One region of the Actinoallomurus sp. CA-150999 genome, then DNA from elsewhere that is predicted to be linked to it. Evidence: riboswitches for the same ligand, from Rfam matches in the RefSeq annotation. Region 1 holds a riboswitch; the other holds the start of a gene.
The links. A riboswitch is a leader RNA that binds a small molecule or an ion and turns the genes downstream of it on or off. The one in region 1 is predicted to bind cyclic di-AMP.
Positions count from the first base shown of each region.

Region 2: another riboswitch for cyclic di-AMP. It lies ahead of ACQP2O_RS42875 (CHAP domain-containing protein); the one in region 1 lies ahead of ACQP2O_RS37775 (CHAP domain-containing protein).

Region 1 covers NZ_CP192063.1:8,164,676-8,169,869, forward strand. Annotated here, with positions in the region: gene ACQP2O_RS37755 (nitrite/sulfite reductase) at 1-1,345, shown strand, start outside; gene ACQP2O_RS37760 (Insertion element protein) at 1,342-1,518, shown strand; gene ACQP2O_RS37765 (phosphoadenylyl-sulfate reductase) at 1,515-2,228, shown strand; gene ACQP2O_RS37770 (sirohydrochlorin chelatase) at 2,210-2,971, shown strand; cyclic di-AMP (ydaO/yuaA leader) riboswitch at 3,420-3,564, shown strand; cyclic di-AMP (ydaO/yuaA leader) riboswitch at 3,670-3,811, shown strand; gene ACQP2O_RS37775 (CHAP domain-containing protein) at 3,824-4,588, shown strand; gene ACQP2O_RS37780 (hypothetical protein) at 4,741-5,194, shown strand, end outside.
Region 2 covers NZ_CP192063.1:9,319,440-9,324,633, forward strand. Annotated here, with positions in the region: gene ACQP2O_RS42870 (cellulase family glycosylhydrolase) at 1-1,411, opposite strand, end outside; gene ACQP2O_RS42875 (CHAP domain-containing protein) at 1,750-2,295, opposite strand; cyclic di-AMP (ydaO/yuaA leader) riboswitch at 2,488-2,633, opposite strand; gene ACQP2O_RS42880 (LuxR C-terminal-related transcriptional regulator) at 3,054-5,194, opposite strand, start outside.

The DNA of each region.
Region 1 (5,194 bases):
GAACCTCGACCAGCTGCGCACGATCGCCGACGTCTCCTCGAAGTACGCCCGCGGCACCGCGGACATCACCGACCGACAGAACATTCAGCTGCACTGGATCGAGATCGAGAGCGTCCCGGCCATCTGGGAGGCCCTGGAGTCGGTCGGGCTGGACACCACCGAGGCCTGCGGCGACACGCCCCGGGTCATCCTCGGCTGCCCGCTCGCCGGGATCGACGCCGACGAGGTCATCGACGCGACGCCGCAGATCCGCGAGATCAACGACCGGTACATCGGCAGCCCGGAGTTCTCCAACCTGCCGCGGAAGTTCAAGTCGGCGCTGTCCGGCTGCACGGCGCAGTGCACCGTCCACGAGATCAACGACATCGCGTTCGTCGGCGTGGTGAACGACAAGGGCGAGGTCGGATACGACATCTGGGCGGGCGGCGGGCTGTCCACCAACCCGATGTTCGCCAAGCGGCTCGGGGCGTTCATCCGGCCGGAGCAGGCCCACGAGGTCTGGGCGGGCATCGCCGGCATCTTCCGCGACTACGGCTACCGGCGGCTCCGGCACCGCGCCCGGCTGAAGTTCCTGATGAACGACTGGGGCCCGGAGCGGTTCCGCGAGGTCCTGGAGAAGGAGTACCTCGGGTACGCCCTGGCGGACGGGCCGGCCCCCGGCGCGCCCCGGGACCAGCGCCGCGACCACGTCGGCATCCACCGGCAGCGCGACGGCCGCTACTACGTCGGCTTCGCGCCGAAGGTCGGCCGCGTCGACGGCGACCTGCTGCACGTCATCGCGGATCTGGCCGAGGAGTACGGCTCCGGCCAGGTGCGCACGACGACCGAGCAGAAGATGGTCATCCTGGACGTCCCGGAGGACCGCACCGAGGCGCTGGCCGCCGAGCTGGAGGCGCACGACCTACGGGTCCGCCCGTCGACGTTCCGCCGTCAGACGATGGCCTGCACCGGCATCGAGTTCTGCAAGCTCGCCATCGTCGAGACCAAGCAGCGCGGCATGGACCTGATCGAGGAGCTGGAGCAGCGCCTGCCGGACTTCGACGAGCCGCTGACGATCAACATCAACGGCTGCCCGAACTCCTGCGCGCGCATCCAGACCGCCGACATCGGCCTGAAGGGCCAGCTGGTCACCGACGCGAGCGGCGCCCAGGTCGAGGGCTACCAGGTGCACCTGGGCGGCTCGATCGGCGGGGAGTTCGGCAAGAAGATCCGTGGGCTGAAGACGACCGCGGAGGAGTTGCCCGACTACGTGGAGAGGGTGCTGCGCAGGTTCCAGGAGGGCAGGCACGACGGCGAGTCCTTCGCCGCGTGGGTGCAGCGTGCGGAGGAAGGTGACCTGAAGTGACCGAGCGAGCCGTCCCCTTCTACTGCCCCTACTGCGGAGACGAGGACCTGGAGCCGTACGAGAGCGATGGCGGCTGGCACTGCCGGGCCTGCACCCGGGCGTTCCGGCTGCGGTTCGTCGGCCTCGGTGCGCTCAGCACCACCGGCGCTCCTGGACGGGAGGGCTCGGCATGACTCTCCTGTACGAGCGCGCGCCTGCGGCGCTCGACCTGACCGACATCGTCGAATCGGCCGCCGACGCGCTGGAGGAGGCCTCCGCCGAGGAGATCATCCGCTGGGCGATCGCGACCTTCGGCGACCGGATCTGCGTCACGTCGTCCATGAAGGACGCCGTGCTGGTCGACATCGCCTCGAAGGTCCGCCCCGGCATCGACGTGCTGTTCGTCGACACCGGCTACCACTTCGCCGAGACGATCGGCACGCGGGACGCCGTCGAGGCCGTCTACCCGGTCAACGTGGTCAACGTCACCCCCTCCCGGACCGTCGCCGAACAGGAGCGCGACCTCGGGCCCCGGCTGTACGGGCGGAACCCGGATCTGTGCTGCCACCTGCGCAAGGTCGAGCCGCTGAACCGCGCGCTCGAGCCGTACCTCGCGTGGATCACGGGCATCCGGCGTGAGGAGACCTCACACCGGCGCGGCTCGCGCGTGGTCGAGTGGAACGCCGCGCGCGGGAAGGTCAAGGTCAACCCCCTCGCCCGCTGGACCCAGGCCCAGCTCCACGACTACATCGAGGAGCACGGCATCCTGGTGAACCCGCTGCAGTACGACGGGTACCCGTCGATCGGCTGCGAGCCCTGCACCAAGCAGGTCGCGCCCGGCGAGGACCCGCGCAGCGGACGCTGGGCCGGCACCGGAAAGACCGAATGCGGCATCAACCTCTGAGCACCTTCGCGATCCCTCTGGTCGCGGTGGCCCACGGGAGCCGGGATCCGCGTGCGGCGGCGACGATCGAGGAACTTCTCGATCTTGTTCGCCGTTCATCGGGGGTGCGGGTCGTGACCTCGTATCTCGACCACGCTCCCCCGGCCCCGGGGCAGGCGCTCGGTGGTCTCGTCGGAGAGGGGGCCGACGAGGCCGTCGTGCTCCCTCTGCTGCTCACCGCCGCGTATCACAGCAAGACCGATATCCCGGGGGCGCTTCGCGACATCCGCAGCGCCCACCCCCGGCTGACTCTGCACTATGGGGCGACGCTGGGCCCGCATCCGCTGATGACGACGGCCCTGGAGCGGCGGCTCGCCGAGGTCGGCGTCCGCCCCGACCCGGACACCGCTCTGGTGCTCGCCGCCGCCGGTTCCAGCGATCCGGCGGCGAACGCGACGATCGGCCGGCTGGCGCGCGCCTGGCGCGGCTGGCACTCCGTCGTCCCCGCGTACGCCTCCGCGGCCCGTCCCGCCCCTGCCGAGGCCGTACGTATGCTGTACGACGCGGGCGCGCCGCGAGTCGCGGTGGCGTCCTACTTCCTGGCCCCGGGCTACTTCGCGGACAAGGTCCGTGAGGAGTCCCTGGAGACCGGAGCGGTGGCGGTCTCACCCGTGCTGGGCGCCGCGCCGGAGGTGGCGGAGATCACGTCGCAGCGCTATCGCGAGAGCCTGACGCGTGGCGAGCGCGTAGCGGCGGCGGGCTGACGCCTTCCCGGCGCTCCGGCGCCGTCCGGCGAGCCTCCCGCCGGGCCCGTGGTCACCCATCGTGACGGGGCCCGGAATACCCTGTGTCACGCGACTGTTGGGATATCTGACGATTCCACAGTGCTTTGCGGCCGTTCATGATTGTTTCGGCCGGAACGTAATGTGGATCACAAGACGCACCAGATCGATCTTTATAGCGATCTTTGTAGTGCCGATCATGTGACTAATATTCGATGGCCATATTTGGCACGTCGGTATTTGTCTGATATGTTCCTCTAACACCGGCGACGCTCCCCATGCGCCGCCCGAACATCCGCCGGCGCGGCCGGCCCACCAGCGCAGATGGCGCGGCGCGAAGACGCGTGCGAGGGCCTCCGTACAGAGCCGAGACGGTTCATATCCAAAATCGTGCCACTCCCGCTGAGTACCCATTGATCCATTTAGAGCGGGAGCAGCAACGTCGAGTCCGTGAAGATCACGGAGCCGGGGACCCATCAGAAGTCCCGGGGTGAATCGGCACATCCCCTGTGCCGTAGGGCCGACTTCCACGCCCGAACCCGTCAGCTAACCCGGTAGGCGTACTGGAAGTAAGGAGTAGAACCTTGTCCGCTAGTCCGCCCTGATCTGAATACCGGCCGTCACCGCTACCCCTAGCCGATGACGGCAGACGTGTCTCTTTGTTCGAGCCGCCCGCATGAGCGGGCGACCCGCTGAATCCGCACCTCGCGGAGCCGGGGACCCACCAGAAGTCCCGGGGTGAATCGGCACATCCCCTGTGTCGTAGGGCAGCTTCCACGCCCGAACCCGTCAGCTAACCCGGTAAGCGGCATGGAAGCCGAAGGAGTACCCCCCGTGTCCCCTCGACACGCCAAACCCCGCTTTACCTTTGATCGCAAGACTCTCGCCGGCGTCATCGCCGGCACCGCCACCGCCGGCGTGGCCGCGATCACCGTGGCCGCCGCAGGGCCGGCGCTGTCCGCGCAGATCCCCGGTGCGTCCCGCGCCGTGGCGCACCACGTCGCCCAGATACCTAATCCCAGTATGGGTAAGGCGATCGAGGCCGGTTCCCTGGCCGACGCCCCGCACGTCAAGGTGCGCGCCCTCGCCGAGCCGAAGAAGCAGGTGCAGAAGAAGCTGCCCTCGGCCACGGACGTTCTGAAGCTCGCCGTCTCCCAGGTCGGCACGACCGAGAACGCCGCCGGCGGCAGCAAGTTCAACCAGTGGTTCATGGGCACCCCGTACGCCGCGCGCGGCGTGGCGCAGAACGGCGGGGCCATCAGCGACTACGCCAACGCCTCGTGGTGCGACATGTTCGTCTCCTGGGTCGGCGACCAGCTGGGCGTCAAGGGGATGGGCGCCGACGCGTTCACCCCGGACCACGCCAAGTGGTTCATCTCGCAGGGCCGCTGGGGCAACACTCCCAAGCCCGGAGCCGTCGTCTTCTTCTCCTGGAACGGCAGCGGTGTCGACGGCATCGACCACGTCGGCCTGGTCATCAAGGACAACCACGACGGCACCATCCAGACCGTCGAGGGCAACACGGACGACGCCGTGAAGGTCCGGACCCGGAACACCTCCTCTGTCGTGGGTTACGGCTACCCGGAGTACCCCCAGTAGTCGCCCGTGCCGGCGCGTGCCGCGTCGCCGCCGAGCAACGCGGCACGCGCTGGCCTTCCCTTCCCGGGCGGTCCCACGAATCCCCCTGGCATCGCCTCGGGATGCCCCCAATCCCGCATGCCCCCGTTCCCCATGCCCCCGAAAGGAATTCCATGATCAGGTTCTCGACGAAGGCCATTGCCACCGCGGCCGCCGGCGTCACCCTGGCCGGCGCCGGCGTGACCACCGCCCTCGCCTACGGAACCGCCTCGGAGTCGGCATCCTCGGCGCAGAGCGCCCCCGCGCCGTCCGCCGCGCAGGCGTCCAAGCAGGCACCGCAGACCGAGCAGCGCGTCGCCACGGAGAACAAGGACCGGCTGTTCGTGAGCGTCAAGAAGGACCCCAAGAAGGAAAAGGCTGCCCTGCCCGGCGGCGTCTCGACCGCGACGTCCTTCTGGGACCCGTCGACGGCCTCCGGCAAGCCGATGTCGTTCCACACGCTCGCCAGCCCGTACTGGCCGCTCGGCACCAAGGTGAAGGTCACCTACAACGGTAAGAGCGAGATCGGCATCGTGGAGGACTTCGGCCCGGCCGAGTGGGCCGTCGCGCAGCACAACCCGCCGGCGC
Region 2 (5,194 bases), 1.2 Mb from region 1:
AGGCGACGCCTCCGAGCATGATCACGTTGGTCGCGCCGGTGGCGCGCACCGTGTTGACCAGCGACTGCATGCCGGCCACCTGGTAGCCGATGCCGGTGCAGGTGCCGCCGTCCCGCCAGCAGGTCCAGGCGGCGGTCGCGTCCCAGTTCGCGGCGGCGTCCGGGTAGGGCTCGTTGAACAGGTCGAAGACGACCGCGTTGTTCCCCTTGAAGGCGTTCGCGACGCCGGTCCAGAACGTCGGCCCGTACTGCGCGTCGGGCATCGGCTTCTGGCAGGTCGCGGTGGTGTCCGAGCAGCCCGCGCCCTGACCCGTGTACTGACCGTGGTTCCAGTGCATCTCGACGATCGGCGTGATGCCGCCCGCGACCAGCAGGTTCACGTAGTCCTTGACGTTCTGCTGGTACGTGGCGCCGTTGGGCGTGCCGTCGGTGCCGTTCCAGCACTCCTCGTTAAGCGGGATCCGGACCGCGTGGATGTTCCAGGCCTTCATCGCGTCGACCGAGGCCTGGTCCACCGGACCGCTGTCCCACATGCCCTTGCCCTGCACGCACGCGAACTCGCCGCTGGACCGGTTGACGCCCAGCAGGCGGTACGTGGCGCCGGTCGAGGTGAGGAGGTGGTTGCCGGAGACGTGCAGCGCGGGTGCCGGTCCTCCGGTGCCGCCGCCGTCGTTGTCGGCCTCGGTGGCGTTGACCGTGACCGACGTCAGGCCGCTGGACGCCACGGTGATCGGCCGGGTGCCGTTCGTGCTGTCGGGGTCCTCGGCGGCACCGAGCTTCACGGTCTGCGGGGTGTTCCAGTCGGACGTGGTGAAGGTCAGGGTCGCGCCGCTCACCACGGTGATGTCGCCGTCACCGGTGCCCGCGGTGCTGGTGACCGTCACGTCGCCGGACGGCTGAGCGTTCAGGCGGACCGTGTAGCCGGCCGTCCCGCCCTCGGGCACGCTCACGCTCGTCGGGGAGACCACCAGGGCCTGCTGCGTTCCTCCGGAACCGGGGCCGGCGCACGAGACGCTCGGAGCGCTGTTGGCGCCGGTGTAGGTGCCGTTGAAGCCGACGGTCCAGGTCGCCCCGGCGCCCTGGGCGGCGTTGTACGAGGTCGGGGTGACGGTGATGGCCCCACCCGCCGGGGTGGGCACCGCCGGAGAGGGCACGCCGCCCCACATCTGGGTGATCACCTGGTTGTCGGGAAAGTCGAAGCTCAGCGTCCAGCCGGTGAGCGGATCACCGGTGTTGGTCACCGTGATGTTCGCGCCGAACGCGCTCCCGTTGTCCCAGCTCTTGGCGTACGTGGCAGAACACGAGACTGCGGCGTGGGCGGCGGTCTGGATCGTGGCGAGCCCCAATCCGGCGAGCAGTACCGCGACCGCGGCCAGCACGGCTCTGCACCATGAGCTCCGGTGGATCGGCATGGGCGTTCTCCCTGGCGAAAGGCGGCGAAGCGGCACCCGGTCCTGCTCCGGCGTTTGCGGGCGCTGGCAACGATCACCCGCCCCCGATCGCATCGCAAGAGCACCCCGGCCTCCGGACGCGCAGACGCACGCCGACCTGGGACAGGACCGGGAACGCGGCTGAAACTTTCAGCCGCGCGTGCCGCGGCCACCGGCTCCTCCGGACGACTCACGCCCGGCGAGCGAGCGCGGGGGTCTCCTCGAGACCGAACAAGATCACCGAACACCGGGACGGTGGCAGCATGCGTCGACGCCGGGCCCTCTGGGGGCCCGACGCCGACGCGGGGGGACAGCGGTCGTCAGCCGTACTGGGGGTAGCCGTAGCCGACGACCTGATCGGTGCTTCGGGTGCGGATACGCACGGCGTTGTCGGTGTTGCCCTCGACGGTCTGGATGGTGCCGTTGTGGTTGTCCTTGATGACCAGGCCGACGTGGTCGATGCCGTCGATGCCGCCGCCGCTCCAGGAGAAGAACACCACCGCGCCCGGTTTAGGAGCGCTGCCCCAGCGGCCCTGCTGCTTGAACCAGCGGGCGTGCTCCGGGGTGAAGGCGTCGCCGCCGATTCCCTTGATGCCCGCCTGAGCGCCGACCCAGGTGACGAACATGTCGCACCAGCTCGCGTCGGCATAGTCGCTGATCGCCCCGCCGTCTCGCTGGACGCCTCTCTTGGCGAACGGCGTGGACATGAACCACTGGTTGTACTTGGTGCCCCCGGCGGCGGTCTCCGTGGTGCCGACCTGGGAGACGGCCAGCTTCAGCGCGTCGGCGGCGGTGGGCACCTTCTGCACCTTGGGCTCGTCCTTGGGCCTGGCGTCCAGTCCCCTGCCGGGGATGGGCCACTGCACGGGCCGGCTTGCCGGGGGGAACGGGACCGCGGCGTGGTCAGGAAGAGAAACGGCGGATGACGCCTCGGCCGGTCCGGCCGAGGTCAAAATGATCGCGGCGGCACCGGCCGTTGCGACGCCGGCGAAGGCTGGAATGAAACGGAATGCGGATGGCGTTTTCTCGGGTCGGGGGACACAGGGCATGGGGGAACTCCTTGGCTTCCATGCCGCTTACCGGGTTAGCTGACGGGTTCGGGCGTGGAAGCTGCCCTACGGCACAAGGGGGGCGTGCCGATTCACCCCGGGACTTCTGGTGGGTCCCCGGTTCCGCGGGGGTGCGGATTCAGCGGGTCGCCCGCAGGGCGGGCGGCGTCAAAAGAGGGTTGGGGAATGGCCGCCATTGTGATGGCGGCGTAGGGGGTTGTGTAATTTTGAATATGAGCCAGATCGGCCGAATTCGCCCCGGACAATGCGTTTTCGCAAACGCACCCTTGCCCGGGCCGACGGATTGACCATCACCAGCGGATATGCGGGCGACGCGTACGAGCGCCGCAAGAGTTATAGGAACATAGCAGGACAAAACACGCAGACGGCACCAGGCTTTTGTGTGATCTGGGTCACTCAACCGCCGAGACCGGTGCCGCTTAGCCTCTCAGAACACAACTCATGAGGATGCAGTGTCCTCTATTGAATTGTGGGATCAGAAAGGCCAATTTTCACAATGATGCGGATGTGACGGGAGAGGTCGCATGCCATCCGAGGGGCGTCCCCGCCGGGGATCAGTCGCCGGCCTCCAGCGCGAGCCGGGTCAGCTGGACCCGGGAGGTCACATCCAGCTTCCGGAAGATGTGACGCAGGTGGAAGGCGACCGTGTGCGCGCTCATGAACAGCTGGTCGGCGACCTCGCGGTTGGTCAGGCCCTGGGCGACGAGCTCGGCGACACGGCGTTCGGTGTCGGTGAGGCTGGCCCAGCCGGAGACCGGCCGGTCGGCCCGGCTCCAGTGCCGGCGCCGGATGCCCAGCCGCCTGAGCCGGCGGCGGACCCGAGCGGCGTCGCGGATCGCGCCGAGTGCCGAATAGGCCGCCAGCGCGGCGTCCAGGCCGGCGATGGCCTCCCCGCGTGTCCCGGGGCCGTCCGCCGCGAGCAGGCTTCCCAGATCCTCCGCCGCCGAGGCGCCGGCCCACGGGTCGACGTGTTGCTCGGCGGCGCGTCGCAGAGCGACCCGATCACGGTCGAGCAGGCCGCGTGCGTGCGTCGCGGTGACACCGACGCTGGAGAAGACGGGGTGGTCGGCGGCCAGCCGGTCCATCGCCGAGACCACCCTCTCGGCGTGGGCCCGGTCGCCGAGGGCGAGCGCCGTCCGTACGAGCCACGGTGCCGCGGTCGGCTCGCCGACCAAGGTCCAGCAGTTCGCCGTGGCCTCGTCGCAGAGCCGTACGACGGCCTCCTCCGCCGACGCGGGCCCGTCGCGGGCGGCGGCGACCTGCGCCCGCACGAGATGGAACCCGGCCTCCGCGCGCGGCGATCCGTACTGGGACAGGGCGGGCCGCTCCGCCTCGGCGTACCGCCACGCCGCGCTCAGATCGCCGGCCCGCAGCGTCGCCGCGACCAGCACCGCCAGCGCGGACGAGGTCAGCAGGTGCGGTCCCAGGTCGCGCGTGCTCGCCAGGGCGGCCTCGGCCTCGGCGACGGCCTCGGGGAACCGGCCCGCGGCCAGGTCGAGGCGGGCGCGGATGACGCCGGGCGCCGCCGCCCAGGCCAGGTTCCCAATCGTTTCGGCGTCCTCCCCCGCGGTCCCCATCACCGCGCGGGCCTCGTCCAGCCGGCGAACGTCGGTCAACAGCATCGCCAGGATCATCCGGGGGTGCAGGCGGCGCGCCTCCGCGGACCTCGCCCGGCGTACGGCCTCACGGGCGAGGCCCAGTCCGTCGGTCAGCCGCCCCGCACCCCAGTCGGACAGGGCCAGCCGGATCAGCGCCCCGGTGATCAGCGCGTCGCCGTGCCCGGCCGCGGCCGACACGATCCGATCCGCGTGGGCGCGCACGCCCGCGTCGTCGCCCGCCCCGGCCAGCGCGTCGAGCAGGACCAGTTCGGCTTCGTCCCGGAGTTCGCGGGGGACGCCCGGCCGGCCGAGGACGGCGGTCGCCTCGGCCGCGGCCTCGGCCGCCCGCCCTCGGAGGTACAGGAGCTCGGCGCGCAGACAGTGCAGCCGGAGGTACGAGGCGGGCGGCAACGGCCGGGTGAACAGCGAGTCCACGAGCTCCGCGGCCTCTTCGAGCCGGCCCACCGCGGTGAGGGCGTGGATCGCCGTCAGCGCCCGGGCGGGCCAGGCGGGCTCCCGGGGGTCGGTCAGCCGGAGGGCGTGCGTGGCGAGCGCCGCCGCCGCGCGCGGGGAGGCGGGGATCACCTCGGCCACCGCCCGGTCGAGTGCGGTCAGCGCCCGGGCGTCGCCCGCCCGGATGCCCCGAATGAGGTGGGAGGCGGCGGGGAGCGCGGCCGTCCTGCCCCGCGTGAGCAGGAGGTCCCCGATCTGCCGGTGCAGCGCCCGCCGGACCGGCGCGGGCACGGTGAGGGCGGTGACCCGCCACACCAGGTCGTTGCGGAAGCAGAGCTCGTCCGGTCCGGCGGCGAGGAGCCCTCGGGAGAACGCCTCGTCGATCCAGGGCAGGAGGGCGGCCGGCGTGGTCCCCAGCAGCTCGGCCGCGTCCTCCGGAGCGAACGACCGGCCGATGATCGCGGCGACGCTCAGCAGCTGACGTGTCGCCGGGCCGACCGCGTCGAGACGACGCCTGACGTCGTCCTCGACCCGGCCGGGGAGCCGTACGGCCACGAGCCGGGCGTGCCCGTCGACGGTCCGGACGGACCCCTCGGCCAGCAACCCGGACAGCAGTTCGGTGACCAACGCGGGGTCGCCGCCCG